4 regions of the Shewanella sp. 10N.286.54.B9 genome follow, and region 1 is predicted to be linked to each of the others. Evidence: predicted binding sites of a transcription regulator. Region 1 holds the regulator's gene; each other region holds the start of a gene.
The links. Region 1 encodes sigma-54, which starts transcription at its own class of promoters, with help from an activator protein. Its sites were predicted from a motif close to GTTGGCACGNNNNTNGNNT; they were not measured.
Positions count from the first base shown of each region.

Region 2: the regulator sigma-54 is predicted to act here: its motif matches at 1,208-1,226, upstream of flgF (flagellar basal-body rod protein FlgF).
Region 3: the regulator sigma-54 is predicted to act here: its motif matches at 1,926-1,944, upstream of AB4135_RS10665 (LruC domain-containing protein).
Region 4: the regulator sigma-54 is predicted to act here: its motif matches at 1,337-1,355, upstream of norV (anaerobic nitric oxide reductase flavorubredoxin).

Region 1 is NZ_JBFRIY010000017.1:13,451-18,185, reverse strand. Features, by position in the region: gene lptB (LPS export ABC transporter ATP-binding protein) at 1-187, shown strand, start outside; gene AB4135_RS05925 (RNA polymerase factor sigma-54) at 324-1,835, shown strand; gene hpf (ribosome hibernation promoting factor) at 1,866-2,153, shown strand; gene ptsN (PTS IIA-like nitrogen regulatory protein PtsN) at 2,156-2,599, shown strand; gene rapZ (RNase adapter RapZ) at 3,065-3,919, shown strand; gene AB4135_RS05905 (HPr family phosphocarrier protein) at 3,906-4,181, shown strand; gene mgtE (magnesium transporter) at 4,313-4,735, shown strand, end outside.
Region 2 is NZ_JBFRIY010000040.1:9,320-14,054, forward strand. Features, by position in the region: gene flgE (flagellar hook protein FlgE) at 1-1,087, shown strand, start outside; gene flgF (flagellar basal-body rod protein FlgF) at 1,263-2,006, shown strand; gene flgG (flagellar basal-body rod protein FlgG) at 2,017-2,805, shown strand; gene flgH (flagellar basal body L-ring protein FlgH) at 2,877-3,551, shown strand; gene AB4135_RS14775 (flagellar basal body P-ring protein FlgI) at 3,663-4,735, shown strand, end outside.
Region 3 is NZ_JBFRIY010000029.1:702-5,436, reverse strand. Features, by position in the region: gene AB4135_RS10675 (cation:dicarboxylate symporter family transporter) at 1-497, opposite strand, end outside; gene bshA (N-acetyl-alpha-D-glucosaminyl L-malate synthase BshA) at 517-1,677, opposite strand; gene AB4135_RS10665 (LruC domain-containing protein) at 1,986-4,145, shown strand; gene AB4135_RS10660 (hypothetical protein) at 4,157-4,672, shown strand.
Region 4 is NZ_JBFRIY010000070.1:9,074-13,808, reverse strand. Features, by position in the region: gene AB4135_RS20320 (cold-shock protein) at 839-1,051, shown strand; gene norV (anaerobic nitric oxide reductase flavorubredoxin) at 1,406-2,893, shown strand; gene norW (NADH:flavorubredoxin reductase NorW) at 2,932-4,110, shown strand; gene AB4135_RS20305 (DMT family transporter) at 4,176-4,735, opposite strand, start outside.

The sequences.
Region 1 (4,735 bases):
TGAACAGCTAAAAAGTCGCGGCCTAGGTGTGCTTATTACTGACCACAACGTTCGTGAAACATTAGACGTATGTGAACATGCATATATCGTAAGTCACGGAAATCTCATTGCAGAAGGCACGCCTGCCGAAATCTTAGACAACCAGCAGGTTAGAGCAGTGTACTTAGGTGAACAATTCAGGCTATAGTTAATCAACAACATGAGCGTTTAAAGCGCGGCACTAGTTAAGTATACTAATATAATCATAGTGTTGGGCCTTTGCGCTCTCTTCGCCAAATTAACGAGCTTCAACGTTTAATTACAGTGTAGGGAATAGCGGTAAGATGAAAGCGTCACTTCAGCTCAAAATGGGTCAGCAGCTAACCATGACTCCACAGTTACAGCAGGCTATCCGCTTACTGCAACTGTCCTCTTTAGAGCTGCAGCAAGAGATCCAGCAAGCATTAGAGTCTAATCCCCTACTCGAATTAGATGAAGAGCAATCTGACGGCGAAGCTGTCAGCAACGAAGATCGCACCACCAGCGAATCCGATAGCTACTCAGAATCTGATAGCGACAACGATTACAGCGCCAGCGCCGAAGTCGATCCCCAGCAAGATAGTGCCGCAGTAGAAACCTCTGATGCATTGACTCAAGACTCAATGCCAGATGAACTGCCGATGGATACCACCTGGGATGAAGTCTATACCGTCTCATCAAATGCAAGCTCAGGCGGAATGCGTGATGACGACATGCCATTCCAAGGTGAAACCAGCGAAGGCTTGTATGAGCACCTTGAGTGGCAAAAGAACTTAACCCCTTTCTCTGATAACGACCTCGCTATCGCCACCGCCATTATTGATGCTATTGACGAACGTGGTTACCTCACTCAAAACTGTGAAGATATTCTTGAGGCGATGGGCGATCCAGAGATAGAAATTGATGAAGTTGAAGCCGTGCTCAAACGCGTACAGCATTTCGACCCCATTGGCGTAGCCGCTCGAGACTTAAGTGAATGTCTCTTGATCCAGTTAGCTCAATATGCCGCGACCACGCCACATATTGATAATGCTCGCCTACTCATCAAAGACTACTTAGATTTAATTGCAGGGCGCGATTTTAGGCAGTTAATGCGTAAAACGAAGCTAAAAGAAGATGAGCTACGTGAAGCCATAAGCCTGATCCAAACTCTCAACCCAAGACCAGGATTAGCAGTCACACGCAGTAAAGATGAATACGTTATTCCTGATGTATCAGTGGCCAAAAAGAAAGGCCGCTGGGTGGTTGAGCTCAATCCAGATTACATGCCTAAAATCAATGTTAATCAGCATTATGCATCAATGGCTCGCAGCACTAAAAGCCAAGCTGATGGCCAGTTTATCCGTGGTCATTTGCAGGAAGCTAAGTGGTTTATCAAAAGTTTAGAAAGTCGTAATGAAACCTTATTAAAGGTCAGTAACTGCATCGTTAAATTCCAGCAAGGCTTCTTTGAATATGGCGATGAAGCCATGAAGCCAATGGTATTGAACGATATTGCAGAAGCTGTTGAGATGCATGAGTCCACCATCTCAAGGGTTACCACTCAAAAGTATATGCATACCCCAAGAGGTATTTTCGAATTAAAGTATTTCTTCTCTAGTCATGTCGGCACAGATGACGGCGGAGAGTGCTCATCTACAGCTATTAGAGCGTTTATTAAGAAGTTAGTCGCTGCTGAAAACCAAAAGAAACCATTAAGCGATAGCAAAATGGCGCAACTTTTGGCAGAACAAGGGATTAAAGTTGCTCGTCGTACTATCGCGAAATACCGTGAAGCAATGCTGATCCCGCCCTCAAACCAACGTAAGAGTTTATAACTCAAAATTAGGCACTTGGAGGAATTTTCTATGCAAATTAACCTTACTGGGCATCACATCGAGATCACTGCATCGCTGCGTGGCTATGTAGAAGAAAAGTTTACAAAGCTTGAACGTCATTTCGATCAGATCAATAATGTCCACGTCATTTTGAACGTAGAAAAAATGCAGCAGATTGCCGAGGCAAGAATCCACCTTAAAAAAGGGGAAGTTTTTGCCACTTCGGAACATGCGGACATGTATGCCGCAATCGACTCCCTGATCGATAAATTAGATCGTCAGGTTATTAAACACAAAGAGAAGCTGACCAAACACTAACGATGGAACTATGTACCATCCTGCAGCCGGAGTGCACCACCTGTGCCACTCCGGGCAGTAAGAAAAAAGTACTGGAACTCATCAGCGACATTGCCGCTGTCCAGTACCCTACTCTATCTTCACAAGAGATATTCGAGAGCCTTTTAGCTCGCGAAAAAATGGGTAGCACAGGTATAGGCAACGGAATCGCAATCCCGCATGGGCGATTGACCAATATTGACCATCCATTGGGCATATTAATCAAATGCGAAACACCGATCTCTTTTGACTCGATAGATAAGCAGCCGGTCGATATATTGTTTGCACTTTTGGTTCCTGCAGAGCAATGTGAGCAGCACCTAGCCACTTTGTCTTCAATGGCTGAAAAGCTTAACGATAAAGCTATCGTTAAGCAGTTGAGGAAAAGCAGCAGTGAATCAGAACTGTACGATTTGATCACTCAATAGCTAATTTAGTCAGGTCTTTAAGTAACCTTATGTTATACAAGTAGGTTATTTAAAGGCCTAAGTATTTATACCCGTTCTACTTGAAGATGCTCGTTTCAGAGGCTATGTGCCAGTTCAATTCTAGGCGTATTAACGTAGAAATGGTTATTCCCTTTTAAGTCAGTGCAACAACGAAGTGGGCTGGCACAAAGCCTTCTGCGATGGGCTTTAATGGGCTTTACTCTGTGTTATTGATTTTACCAAGGGAATAACCATTCGTGGCAATCAATGCCGTGATTAAAGACCATTAAATTCCCACTGAATCCTGCATATTCAGGTAGAACGGGGATATGACAACAATATTATTTATTCTCTCCTTCTTGCCTAAGCTCTTGCTTTCAACAACAAAAAAGTTAATCTATACCCTTGTACATCTTGTAAACATATATAAAACACTCATTCTAACTTCTATCAGGTAGTCAAAAGATGAAACTTGTTTTAGTCTCTGGTCGTTCCGGTTCTGGAAAATCCGTTCTTTTAAGAATGCTAGAAGATCTCGGCTATTATTGTGTCGATAATCTTCCGTTGCCGATGATGGGAACACTGTTAGAGCAGCTAACGGGTAATTCAGAACTCGTTGCGATTAGTGTCGATATTCGCAATATGCCAGAGAAAGAAACTGAGCTGGAAAAGCACCTAACCAATCTACCAGAAGGTGTGGAGTTACTCAGCTTCTTTCTAAACTCAAGCGATGAAGTATTGCTTAAACGCTACAACGAAACTCGCCGACTTCATCCGCTGTCTCATTCCAACATATCTTTGAAAGAAGCCATTCAACTTGAAGGCCGTCAGCTAGAACCATTAGCCAAAATAGTCGACCACTATATCGATACTTCAAGCCTCAACATCTACGATCTTAACGATCAAGTTCGTGAGATTTTATTGGGTAATGTTGATAAAGAGCTCATGATCAAGTTTGAGTCGTTTGGGTTTAAACATGGTATGCCAACCGAAGCCGACTTTATGTTCGACGTTAGATTCCTGCCTAACCCGCATTGGGAACCCGAGCTAAGACCAATGACAGGGCTTGATAAACCGGTACAGGACTTTCTCAATCAACGCCCGTTAGTGAATAAGTTTATCTGGCAGATAGAGAATCTACTCCGTACATGGCTTCCCGATCTAGAACGTAATAATCGCAGTTACCTGACTATTGCGATTGGCTGTACCGGAGGCCAGCATCGCTCAGTGTATGTCACCGAAAGGCTTGCCGAACACTTTAAAGATGGACGACATAAAGTGACCACTAGCCACCGCGAGTTAAAAAATGCCAACAATTGAACGGCAAGTAACCATATGTAATAAGCTTGGCCTGCATGCTAGAGCTGCTACTAAACTGGTGGTGTTAGCCTCTGAATTTGATGCTGAAATAACAATAATCCAAGGCGAAAAACAAGCATCAGCTGTAAGTGTACTAGGCTTATTAATGTTAGAGACTGGAATGGGTAAATCCATAAAGTTAGTTGCAACAGGAGCAGATGCAGAGCTAGCATTAGAGGCTATATGCCATCTAATCAATGCCAAATTTGACGAAGACAGCTAACCCCCTTTACCTGTAAAATTAATCCTTAATATCCCTGACACCAATCCAACATATTCAGAGAGCAATTTTTGACGCGATTGGTATTACTTACGTTATTATATGCGCCTTTTAAACGACCCTGAGAGGGATCCATGCCGATTGAAGTCTTAGATAATGAAACAACGGACCAACGCCTCAATCAGCTGAACAAAGCATTAGGCAGCGGAATGTTCGTTCATGTCCGCAATATGTTGCAGGACATGGCTGCTACTGATATTGCTTTTATCCTCGAGTCTTCGCCGCCACGAACTCGTCAAGTGCTCTGGCAATTGATTGACCAAGAACATACCGGTGAAATTCTCGACGAGCTGGGCGAAGAGCTAAAAGATAGTCTGATCAGTCAAATGAGTCCCGAACGAGTCGCGAAAGCGGCCAAAAGCATGGACACCGATGACTTAGCATACATTTTGAGAAGCTTACCCGACAGTGTCTTCAATGAGGTGCTGCAGTCGATGAGCACTCAAGATAGGGTCAGGGTTGAACAAGCACTCTCCTATCCCGATGATACCGCCGGT
Region 2 (4,735 bases), on a different contig from region 1:
CTCTTCTGAAGTCGGTTCTCAAGACCACTCATTTACCCGTGCTGGCGCATTCAAGTTTGACTCGAACAATTATATGGTCGATTCGGCAGGTAATTTCCTACAAACCTTCCCGGTTGATAAAGATGGCAACTCAACCTCTGTCAGTTTGACAACCACTCAACCAGTACAAATTCCTGATACTGCAGGCAGTCCGGTTAAAACGGATAATATTGGTTTGCAGATGAACCTTAATGCGGGCGATAAAACCTTTGACCCAGCTAATTTCGATCCCGATGACCCAGATACATTCAATAACTCAACATCAGTAACCATGTACGACTCGCTTGGTGAGCCGCATGTGATGACGACTTACTTTGTTCGTCCTCCTAATGCTGCGCATACTGGTGAGAGTAACTGGGTAGCGTTCTACGCTGTTGATGGTAAGAAAGTTAATGTTGACCCTGCAGCCGGAACCTATGATGTTGATACGAGTGGTGATGGTTTGGTCGATGGCACCAAAAATGCTGAAACTGCTGGCGGTTGGAAAGGTGCTGCAGTTTCATTTAATGATACGGGTGCATACACTGGCAGTAACCCAGCCGTTATTCAGACTGAGCAACTAGGGGTAGGCGGCGCCAATGTACTCGGCCCTGGCGCTGACGGTTCGCAAACCTTGACCTTGAACTTTAATAATCCGACGCAATATGCCTCACCTTTTGAAGTGACTGAATTGACCCAAGATGGTACTACCGTCGGGCGATTAACTAACGTTGAAGTGGGCGCAGATGGCCTGATTAACGCCAGTTATAGTAACGGTTCAACCGTGCCATTAGCGCGCGTAGCATTGGTACGTTTTGCTAATGAACAAGGTTTATCACAGGCAGGTAACACCTCATGGAAAGCCAGCCTTGATTCGGGCCCGGCATTAGCGGGTGAAGCTAACAGTGGTACCTTCGGTAGTATTCGTTCATCGGCACTTGAGCAATCAAACGTAGACTTAACCACTGAACTTGTTGATTTGATTTCGGCGCAGCGTAACTTCCAAGCTAACTCTCGTACATTGGAAGTAAACAATACCTTGCAACAAACGGTATTGCAGATCCGTTAATCTATTCGCAGACTTTACTAAAACACGTTGCCGCAGCGGCAACGTGTTTCCTCTCTCTTATCATAGTTCACTACTCTATTCGTAAACTCTTCTTTCTATACTTAATTTGTAAATTAGATTTCTGGCACGATGCTTGCTAATTAATACGTTAGACGGAAGTTTGACGGAGCATTACGTGGACAAGTTACTCTATGTCGCTATGAGCGGCGCAAAGCAGAATATGAATTCGTTGGCCATTAGCGCCAACAATTTGGCAAACGCAAACACTGATGGATTTAAAGCTGATCTCGCACAAGCGCGTTCAATGCAAGCCTTTGGTGAAGGACTGCCAACACGTGTATTTGCTATGACAGAGACTCCGTCAGCAGATTTTACCAATGGTCCGATAAAGACCACTGGTCGAGATTTAGATATTGCCGTAAAGGGCGATGGTTGGATTGCGGTGCAAGCCGATGATGGCGGTGAAGCTTATACCCGTTCAGGTAGTTTAAGTTTTGATACCACTGGCGTATTGCGTAACGATAAAGGTACCCCATTAATGGGTGACAATGGACCTATTGTGTTGCCACTGCCAATCGAAAAAATTGAAATATCTCAAGATGGCATTATCTCTGTTCGTCCAACAGGGGCAACCGCTGAGGTAATTGAAGAGGTTGGCCGTATTAAATTGGTCAACCCTGGTAATGAAAACTTAATGCGCGGCAAAGATGGACTGTTTCGTCAAATGTCGGGTGAACCCGCACCAGCTGACCTTTCCGTTGGTCTACTGAGTGGGGCCGTTGAAGGCAGTAACGTCAATGCTGTACACGAGATGGTATCGATGATTGACATACAACGTCAGTTTGAGATGCAAGTCAAAATGATGAAAACAGCTGAAGAAACAGATAAAGCATCTGCTTCATTAATGCGCATTAGCTAGGAGATTTAATATGCATCCCGCTTTATGGATAAGTAAGACTGGTTTAGACGCTCAGCAGACTGATATTTCTGTTATTTCGAATAATGTTGCTAACGCCAGTACAGTTGGCTTTAAAAAGAGCCGTGCGGTATTTGAAGATCTCCTCTATCAAAACGTTAACCAAGCGGGTGGGGTGAGTGCATCAAATACCAAGCTGCCAAATGGTTTGAATATTGGCGCGGGTACTCAAGTGGTCGCAACGCAAAAAGTCTTTACTCAAGGCAACATGCTAACCACTGACAACTCGCTTGATTTGATGGTTGAAGGCCCCGGCTTTTTTGAAGTGCAAATGCCAGATGGCACCGCGGCATATACACGTACGGGTCAGTTTAGCCTCGATGATACCGGCCAAATTGTGACCCCAGGTTCTGGCTATGTAGTGCAACCAGCCATCACTATTCCAGATGATGCCACTAGCATTACCGTTTCAGCAGAGGGAGAAGTCTCGGTTAAAACCCCTGGTAATGCTGAAAACCAAGTGGTTGGACAGCTAGCGATGTCAGACTTTATTAACCCAGCGGGTCTGGATCCTATGGGGCAAAACCTCTATATGGAAACGGGCGCCAGTGGCACGCCTATACAAGGCACTGCATCACTTGACGGCATGGGCGCAATTCGCCAAGGGGCACTTGAAACCTCCAATGTGAATGTAACCGAAGAGCTGGTTAACTTGATTGAAAGCCAACGCATTTACGAGATGAATTCAAAGGTTATTTCAGCAGTCGATCAGATGCTGTCGTACGTGAATCAGAATTTATAGCATTAGTGCAGTATTCGCATGTTTTCACAGGTTTTGGCATTCGATTTGCCCGTAATATAAAGAGACTATTTATGAATCGTTATTGGATTTTACTCGTTATTGCTGCGCTTTCAGGTTGTAGTTCAACCAATGAAAAGCCAATTGCAGACGATCCTTATTACGCGCCTGTTTACCCAGAAGCGCCACCAACGAAAATAGCAGCGACAGGTTCAATGTATCAAGACAGCCAAGCCTCTAGCCTTTATTCAGATATTAAAGCCTTGAAAGTAGGCGATATTATTACTGTTATGTTGATGGAATCGACTCAAGCGAAAAAGAGCGCCAATAACGAAATTAAAAAAGGCACCGACCTCTCACTTGACCCCATTTATGCTGGTGGTGGAAATGTCACTATTGGTGGTAACCCTATCGACCTGCGCTACAAAGACAGCATGAACACCAAGCGCGAGTCTGACGCCGACCAAAGCAATAGCTTGTCGGGCAGTATCTCTGCCAACGTGATGCAGGTGCTCAATAATGGCAACTTGGTTATTCGCGGCGAGAAATGGATAAGTATCAACAACGGTGACGAATTTGTGCGTATTACCGGTATTGTGCGTGCACAAGATATTCGCCCAGATAACACCATTGACTCTCCTCGTGTTGCTAATGCACGTATTCAATATAGTGGCACTGGAACCTTTGCAGAAGTTCAAAAAGTCGGTTGGCTAAGCTCATTCTTTATGGGTAGCTGGTGGCCGTTTTAGATTTTATAACAATAAGTATTAACGTACTGGGCGGACTGTAGTACTTCACCGCCGAGTAGGGCAGCTGTTGAGCAATTTTAAGCGAGTTAACTGAGCTAAGGACTTTTCATGATGAAACTTAAACTGGCATTACTGTGTGTAATTTTAGTGATTGCATCGCCAGTACATGCACAGCGCATCAAGGACATTGCCAATGTTCAAGGGGTGCGAAGTAACCAATTGATAGGTTATGGTTTAGTGGTTGGCTTACCGGGAACGGGTGAGAAAACCCGTTATACCGAACAAACCTTTAAAACGATGTTGAAGAACTTTGGTATTAACTTGCCCGATAACTTCAGACCTAAAATTAAGAACGTGGCTGTGGTTGCTGTTAGCGCTAATATGCCGCCGTTTATCAAGCCAGGGCAAACATTAGACGTCTCGGTTTCAAGTTTAGGCGAGGCTAAGAGCTTACGTGGCGGCATGCTGCTACAAACTTTCCTTAAAGGTGTTGACGGCAATGTTTATGCGATTGCTCAAGGCAGCATGGTGGTGAGTGGTTTTAGCGCAGAAGGGCAAGATGGCTCTAAAGTCATTCAAAATACCCCAACGGTAGGTCGTATTCCAAATGGTGCCATTATTGAGCGCACGGTAGCGACGCCATTTTCAACCGGTGACTATCTGACTTTCAATTTACGTCGGGCTGATTTTTCAACGGCAAAAAGATTATCAGATGCGATTAATGACCTATTAGGTCCTGGGATGGCGCGACCACTTGATGCCGCATCAGTGCAAGTGAGCGCTCCCCGTGATGTTTCACAACGGGTCTCTTTTCTCGCAACCCTGGAAAACATTGAAGTTGAACCTGCCGCTGAATCGGCAAAGGTGATTGTTAACTCACGCACTGGCACCATTGTTGTTGGTCAAGACGTCAAATTATTGCCAGCTGCTGTTACCCACGGTGGTCTAACGGTAACAATTGCTGAGGCTACGCAGGTTTCGCAGCCCAATCCGTTTGCAGGTGGTCAAACCGTCGTCACTACCGATAGCACTATTGATGTCGCTGAAGATGATAGTCGCATGTTTATGTTTAATCCTGGCACCACGCTAGACGAGCTAGTACGGGCAGTTAACCTAGTAGGAGCTGCGCCATCAGATGTGCTAGCAATACTGGAAGCATTAAAGATGGCAGGGGCTTTGCATGG
Region 3 (4,735 bases), on a different contig from region 1:
CAAAAAAGCACAATCGCAGGAATATAACTATTAGACAAAGAAAAGAACGGGTTTGATGGGATATACACATCGAGTAGGTTAATCGAATTTGGGTCTTGCAGCGCGGTTAAGCTGAAAAACTCTCCCGCCTGCCAATCGGGGAAACTGTACTTGATAAGGAACATGGATAGCAAACCAAACATCCAAATCACCAGCATCAACTTACCCACCTTCACCCCCAGAGATTTAGCTTGTGCTAGGGTCAAGCTGCCTAAGCTAGAGATAAGCGATACGATAATATAGGGTATAATGGTCATCTGCAGTAGCTTAATAAAGGCATCACCTATCACCGACATCCAAGCTAACATCTCGCCGAAAAACAGCCCTGCCGCAATACCCGCTGCAAATGACAGCAGGACAAGCGTAGACATACTCATCTTTTTTTTAGGCTCTTCTATACTCTCTTTTTCTGGCTCAATGTCATTATTTACATCGGCGACTGCTGTCTTATCAAGCATAATCCAAATCGTCCTTTTTTTAGCTATTTACAACAGCCTTTAAGTCGCTATTATCGGCAATAGCGCTGTGATAACACTCAACATACTGGGCTATTTTTTGCTCGGGACTAAAGAGTGCTCTAGCCCGCGCCCTCCCTGCGAGTCCCATTTGTTGCTGCTTATTATCGTCTAGCAGAATAGTTTCCATTGCTTTTGCCATCGCTAATGCATCGTCAGGATCAAACATATAACCGCTCACTCCATGCTCAACCACTTCAGGGATCCCATCTACATTGCTACTGATAGTCGGAACTGCGCAGGCCATAGCTTCCAGCAGCACCATGCTAAACGACTCACGATAACTTGGCTGGATAACGCAATTAGCATTCGGAAGGTAGGACTCCACATGCATCACATCCCCCATAAAAGTAACATGGCGCAATATGCCGAGCTGGTCGCACTGAGCTTTAATGTTATCTATATATGGCCCACTACCGAGCAGCACCAAACGTGCATTCACTTTACGAAGTAGTAGATGAAATGCTTGAATCACCGTATCGGTATTTTTAAGTGCTCTAAAGTTTGAAACATGCATCACCACTTTTTCATCGTCTTTCGCCATTTGTCTGCGGGTATTAATGTTGGCAAATGTTGGCGAGAACACATTCAGATCAATAAAGTTATGGATGACATCTATCGATTTATCATTATCAAAGTGGCTGTAAATATAGTTACGTTGGAAACTTGAGACTGTTGTGACCTTATTGCTTTTGTGAATACTAAACTTATTAAGCGGATACAGAGGTTTATCTTGCCCAACTACCGTGACATCAGTGCCGTGAATGGTTGTTACCGTAGAGAATTTATGTTGGCTGATCTCCCCCGCAAGATACGCACATAAAGAGTGAGGTATAGAGTAATGCGCGTGCACTACATCGAGTTGATATTGCTCCGCAACTTCAACAATTTTAGCCGTTAGCGCAAAGGTATATAGAGGGTCTGAAAAAAGCGGATAATTAATTGCCTCTACAGAATGAAAGAAAAGCTGCTGAAAATCTTCAATGAGTTTAAAAGGCCTAACACTGGAAATAAAGTGAATCTCATGACCAAGTTTGGCTAAACCAAGGCCAAGTTCGGTTGCGACTAGGCCTGAGCCACCAATGCTAGGGTGACATACTATTCCGATACGCAGTTTAGACATAAATTTGCTACCACCCAAACAATAGTTAACAAGATGTTATCGCTAGATAAAACTTAGCACCGTTATGCAGTTAAGCAAATAAGTATAATAAACATACACTCACAACGATTTATTCACTGCTAATTCACTCTCTATTGCATCACGGACCATAGTGCTTGTTGTTACTATTTCTGTTTGCAAAATGCAAAAAACTAGCTGTCACGCCACACAAAAACAAATCAAGCTATTGATAAATATAATGTTTATATAATGGCACGTCTTATGCATTATCTAGTTTACTTTGATAACATGACAGTGAGAGATGCATTATGAAAATATCCAAGACTATTTCATTGAGCTGCGGTTCCCCTTTACTTCTTAGCCTTCTTATATCAGCGAATGTTAATGCCTCTGAGCCTTTTAGCGCTTGTCCTACTGAAGCGTTTGTCATTCAAAAACAATCAAATACGGCCAAAACTTACGGTGTGAATTTAGCGACAGGTAGTTACACTGTATTGTCCAATGATATGGGCAACGGCGACGCTTATAATGGTGTTGGCTTTAACTACCACGACAACTACATTTACGGCTGGGATTATTCAAACGGAACATTGGGCAAGACAGGCAACGACTATCAAATAGCCGCGTTAACTGTCTCTAAAGATGCTGACTCAGCCGCTGCGGGCTCTATCTATGTCGGTGATGTCGCCATTGCGGAAAACGTCTGGTATGGCTACCGTAAAGGTAAAGGCTTATTCAAAATCCCCCTCGATAACCCTGCAAACTACAACATGACTATCATTCCAGGAAGTAAACAGAATGCTAATTACTATATTACCGATCTGGCCTTTCACCCAACAGACGGTCACATTTATGCGATAAGCAATGGCTCTAACGGCAAGTTGCTGCGTATTGACGTGACAACCGGGGCAGCAACGGACTTAGGTACTGTAATAACCTCGAGTGGTAGAAATTTTATCTTTGGCGCACAGTTTTTCGACCCTGATGGAAATTTATACGTCAGTAATAATAGCAACGGTAATATCTACAAAGTCAACGTGAATGATGCTTCACCAACTGCCGTTTTATTTGCCTATGGACCCGCATCCTCAAGTAATGACGGCGCGAGATGTGCTTTAGCTGAAGTGACTGTCGGTGACTCAGTGGATTTTGGTGATGCTCCTGATTCATACGGTACGGTACTAGACTCAAACGGTGCTCGTCACTCAATAAGCGATAACTTGTACTTAGGTGCATTAGTTGATAATGAGTCCGATGGTTACGCAGCGCCACTGTCAGATGATGCTAGCGATAACTCCGATGATGATGATGGTGTGGTCATGCCGACCGGTTTTGAACTGGGTGAAAGCGCCATTTTACTGGTTACTGCCAAAGGTGGAGATGGCTATTTAAATGCATGGTTTGATTGGGATCAAAGCGGTACCTTTGAATTAGAAGAACAGATCATCCTTGGCGAACCGTTAGACAACGGTTTAAACACCATTAGCATTGAAGTTCCTAGTTGGGCAAAAGAGGGACCAACCTGGGCACGCTTTCGTTTAAGCACGCAACAAGATATTGCCGCGACCGGTGGTGTTGGAGATGGCGAAGTTGAAGACTATGCCGTGACCTTAACTGAAACTGGTGTCACCATTAACTACTACCCTTCTTCTTCTACTTTCACCACGCTTGCCTATGAGGATCTATACCCAGATTTGGGCGACTTTGACATGAACGATGTAGTGGTGCAGCTACGCATTATTGAATATGTAAAAGACAATAAAGTGAGGCGTATTGGCTTTGAAGCTCAGCTAGCAGCGATGGGCGCAGCTTATCATAACGGCTTTGGCGTGCATCTACCTGGTGTTAGTCGTAACAAGATTAAGGAGTCTTTGATTAACTGGAGCATTGATGATATTGCTCAGCAAGATTCTCCACTGGAAACCGGCCAAACTAATGCGGTGTTTATCTTTACTCAAGATCTTTCCGATTATGTGACGCTAGAGCAAGGTTGTGAATACCTGAGAACTGAAACAGGTTGTGAAAGCGCCTTCAGAACCACATGGTCACTGGATATCCCATTTGATGTACCAGTGTCAGAAAGCATAATCCCAGCTTTCCCTTATGACCCATTTATTTTCGCAACACCGAATACCGATCATGGACTTGCAGCCAAAAATGCAGTTGGTGCTAATCCTGGTCGTCAGCTTGAGATCCACTTAAAGAACCAAGCACCTACGGATAAGTTCTCAAGCAACTATTTCGGCTACCGAGAAGATGCTTCAAATCCAAGTGAAAACCAGTACTTCCAGAATGAGAATGGCATGGCTTGGGCAATTGAGATCCCTGTGACATGGAAGCACCCTAAAGAGAAAGAGCGCTTAGACAATGCTTATTCCGAGTTTGTTGATTTTGCTGCCGATGACACAGGCGCAACTAATCCAACTTGGTACGAAAATGCCGACAATGCACTTATCTTTAACGATTAATGGAGAATCACATGAAAACTCAAATTGAAAAAATCATCAATGTTCGTTTAAGTCTTATCGCATTGTCATTATTGGCATTAACAGCTTGTGGTGGTGGCGGCGATGGAGACGGTGCAAGTCCTACGCCTGCGGCGGTTACACCAACAGCGACGACAACGACAACAACGACCACAGATCCGGAGCTAGCACCTGATCCGACGTCTCTCGATGATTTAGTCGTTGATGCTGATAACGCCTTAGAAGCTTCTTATCAGCTAACGATTAATGTCGATAAAAGCAACCAGAGCCGCGGTTATTTCTCACTATGTGATGACTATACCGCTCAAGGTGGCAGTTACAGCGTTAACTTTGACTCTTGTTTATTTAGAGGCCCTTTAAGCGATGGTAAGCTAAACAAAGAGCTGAAAATTGCTAACCATGAAAGTCAGTTAATTGCCGTGATTTGGTATTATGAAGGACAAAACCCACAGTATGTGGAATGGAGTTATATGGCTGACAGCGAGAGCCAAATACTGACAATGGATTAACACTCTCAAAAGTAGGTCTATTTTGCCGCGATGTTGCACTCCACCCATCGCGGCTTTTTTATA
Region 4 (4,735 bases), on a different contig from region 1:
TTTCAGAGGCTATGTGCCAGTTCAATTCTAGGCGTATTAACGTAGAAATGGTTATTCCCTTTTAAGTGAGTGCAACAACGAAGTGGGCTGGCACAAAGCCTTCTGCGATGGGCTTTAATGGGCTTTACTCAGTGTTATTGATTTTACCAAGGGAATGACCATTCGTTGCAATCAATGCCGTGATTAAAGTCCATTAAACTCCCACTGAATCCTGCATCTTCAGGTGGAACAGGTATATACATACTTATCCCTAAGAGTCTTTATTCCGTTGTTAATTGAGTTATAACACGAGTCATATTACTTGCAAATAGTCGCGCTATCGGCAGCAGTAAAATCTGAACCTAACCACTGGTTGTAGGTGATTGCAGCATGACCCTGTATCAAATACTACTGTTATAACGCCTAAAAAAATAGCACCCAAAAAGTGGTTAGCTGTTCAACTTATCAGCTTGAGTCTATTTTAAATAAGCTTGATTGTTGCATTAGGTGAAAAAATATCAACTAGAGATTATAATGGCTGTTCATTTTTTAAACGATTAATAGTAAGGCAGATTCTTTTGCTTGATGCTGTAAGCCGCAGCGAAAAAGCGCCGCCGTGATCTCTTTTTACATAAATTAAACCTTTACAATATCCCTGACTGCTGTAAAGTACGCCTTGCTCTGGCATTCAGAGTTATTAGTGAACCATCAAGTAAAAGTAAGCCTCAGATTACTGCGTTATCGTTGTTATCCATAGTGTTTCCCTTAGCTTCATCGTCACATTTAATAATTCAAGCTCTCAGCACATCGCAATTTCGCGATAGATTTATTAATTTTTTAATTATATAAGGGACACAAAATGTCTAATTCAACTACTGGTATCGTAAAATGGTTTAACGAAGACAAAGGTTTTGGCTTCATCACTCAAGACAATGGCGGCGCTGACGTATTCGTACATTTCCGTGCAATCGCTTCAGACGGTTTCAAAACTCTTGCTGAAGGCCAAAAAGTTTCTTTCGACCTAGAGCAAGGCCAAAAAGGCCCACAAGCAGCTAACGTAGTTGCTATCTAAGTTGAAAGTCGACTCAATTAGTCTAAAGACTACATGAGTCACTTGAGATAATTAAACGAGGTTAACCTTGTTTGATTATTTGAAAAGCGAGCCGAAAGGTTCGCTTTTTGCGTTTTAGCGCAGTCCAATATCATTCTTCTTCCCTCTTCTTGTCATAAAGACTCCTACCAAGTATCGTCTTTAAGACATTCCTTTTGTCTATTTTACATGCTTTACCATTGTCATAAAGACACTGTGAGTATGTTGGTTTTCTATACATTGCGCATGTTTTCAATCGATTAAATATCTGGCACGGTTAGTGCAATTACTCAACTTAGAAATTAAAAATTTATTTAATCTTTTAGGTAGTAGCTAATGACAATTCATGTAAAAAACAATATCCACTGGGTCGGCCAACGCGATTGGGAAGTACAAGACTTCCATGGTACAGAATACAAAATGACCCGTGGCACCAGCTATAACAGTTATCTTATTCGAGAGCAGAAGACTGTATTAATCGATACCGTTGACCATAGATTTAGTCATCAGTTTATTCAAAATCTTGAGATGGAAATTGATCTTAACAGTATCGATTTCATTGTGATAAACCATGCCGAAGAAGATCACTCCGGTGCGTTAACGGCCTTGATGCAAAAAATCCCAGGCACGCCAATTTACTGTACTGAAGCTGCTGTAGACTCGATTGTCGGCCATCACCATCACCCTGAATGGAACTTCAAAATAGTTAAAACCGGCGACAGCGTCGATATTGGCAATGGTAAACAACTTATCTTTATTGAAGCGCCAATGCTGCACTGGCCAGATAGCATGATGACCTATATGACCGAAGATGCAGTGCTGTTTAGTAATGATGCCTTTGGCCAGCATTACTGCGATGAGCATCTGTTTAATGACGAGGTTGACCAGAATGAGCTTAAAGAGCAGTGCTTGCGCTATTACGCCAACATTCTTACTCCTTTTAGCAGCCTAGTTACCGCCAAAATTCATGAAGTGTTGAGCTTTAACGTGCCAGTGGACATGATTGCAACCGCCCACGGTATTGTATGGCGCGACAACCCGACTCAGATTATTCACCAATACCTTGAGTGGGCAGACAGCTACCAAGAAGATAAGATCACTATCTTCTATGATTCAATGTCGAATAACACTCGTATGATGGCTGATGCAATTGCCCAAGGTATTCACGATGTTGACCCTGGTGTCGCGGTTAAAGTGTTTAATGTTTCTAAACACGATAAGAATGAAATTCTTTCGCACACTTTCCGTTCTAAAGGTGTGCTTGTCGGTTCTTCAACCATGAACAATGTCATGATGCCAAAAATTGCTGGCATGTTAGAAGAGATCACTGGCCTTAGGTTTCGAGGTAAAAAAGCGGCAGCATTTGGTAGTTATGGTTGGAATGGCGGCGCTGTTGATCGAATCAACACTCGCTTAATGGATGCAGGCTTTGAAACTGCACTGGGTCTTAAAACCAAATGGCGACCTGATGGCAAAGCGATGCGTGAATGTCGTGAACATGGGCGTCAAATTGCAAAACAGTGGGCGCTACAACCTCTTACAGCAGTCGCTAGTCTTGCTGATACAGGGCTTAACACTGAGTCTAAGCCTGCTGTTCAAGCAGCTAAGTCTGTATCTGCAAATACTGAAGAAGTGGCGCTTGCTGAACACCCAAGCGATTGCCAATGCATGATTTGCACCGTATGTAATTGGGTTTACTCGCCCGTAAAAGGTGAACCAAACCAAGAGATTGAGCCTGGAACTGCTTGGGCTGATGTACCTGAATATTTTCTCTGCCCAGAGTGTAACTTGGGGAAAGATGTGTTTGTTGAGCATAACGGCTAGAGACGTATTATACCGATTGGTATCAAGAGGACTCAATCATGACAGCACCTGTTGTGATCATTGGTAGCGGCTTTGCCGCTTATCAATTGATAAAAAATATTCGCAGACAAGACAAAGAGCTGCCCATTCTAGTGATAACAGCCGATAACGGCGATGAATATAACAAGCCCGATTTAAGTCATGTTTTTTCCAAAGGGCAAGATGCAGATACGTTGATATTGCAATCTGCTGCGGACTTTTCGGCGCAGCAACAAATCGAAATAGTGACTAATACCCGAGTCGACAGCATTGACACTAAAATGCACAGTGTAGATGCTGGTGGTCAAACTTATCATTACGCTAAGTTAGTGTTTGCCACGGGCGCTAGTGCCTTTATACCGCCTATTAAAGGTGATGGGCAAGGCAGTGTAATCACCCTCAATAGTTTGTCTGAATATCGTGGTTCGCAAGCGGTCTTAAGTCGTGCTGATCGAATATTGCTAATGGGTGGAGGTTTGATTGGTACAGAGCTCGCGATGGATCTGCAAGCCTGTGGGAAAGAGGTGGTAGTGGTTGAGCCAAACAGTCGATTGCTTGCCAATGTTGCCCCCGATTTTGTCGCGCTGAAACTTGAACGTACCTTGCTTGATGCAGGCATGACGCTTGCGCTAAATGATACTGTGAGTGTAATAGAGTTTTCTACTGCTAATTCACTAATCGAAAATGATGCAGATTTAAAGAAGCAAGGGCTGACTGTAACGACAAGTACAGCTAGACGCTTTGAAGTCGATTGTGTGATATCAGCTGCTGGTTTACGGCCAAATACTCAGTTAGCACAGCAAGCAGGTTTAGAGGTGAGACACGGCATTGTGGTCGATGAGCGACTTAATACTTCAACTGAAAATGTCTATGCCTTAGGCGATTGCGCCGAGATTAATGGCAAGGTGATGGCTTACTTGCAACCGATTATTCTCAGTGCGAATGCGTTGGCAAAGCAGCTGCTAGGTCAAATGTCGCAACTTACATTGCCACCAATGATGGTGAAAGTTAAAACACCTACATACCCTATTCAAGTGGGTGGTCACTTTAGTGCGGACTCTTCATGGAAAGTTGGGTTTGATAAGCTAGGAGTCATTGCAGAAGCTTATGATGAGCTAAATAATATGACAGGTTTTGTGGTCACGGATGAAAATGCTAAGCAGGCATTTTCGCTATTAAGAAAAGTCTCGGCGGCATAATGTGAGTCTCTGGGTTTAAAAGGTCGCACTCGCGGCCTTTTTTATTGTTGGCTCTACATATTTGGTTAACTTTTAGAGCCCCTAATGTAGACAAATAACGACAACAAAATAACTCCTCCCCCCAGCAGCTTTTGTGGCTCAAGTACCTCTCCAAGTAATCCAATACTGAGGATAAGCGTCCAGATCGGTTCTAAGATCATAATGAGAGAAGCGGTTTCAATTTTGACAGAAAACTGCCCTGTAGTTTGCATAAGATAACGTAAAGAGGTTGCTATTACGGTTGATGCACTAAACCACAGTAGGGTTTGGCTGCTGACTTCAAATGCTTCTGGTTGGCTAAGTAAGAGTGAAAGTATTCCACCAAGACCAACCACAAAGAGTTGTAAGCTTATGGAGGTGAGTGGTTTGATGCTTGCCGTTAGCCGCTTATTTAATACAAAGTGCAATGACAAAAGTGCTGATGCTAGCAAGAAATACCATTGGCTTTGTTCTACTTGCCAACCATGGGTCAGTGTTAGCAGTGTCATGCCTAATACTGCTATGGGCAGGGCTAACCAGAAAGCGCGATTCGGTTTTACTTGAAACAATAACCATGAGGTAAATGGCGCAATGATCATTGCCAAGC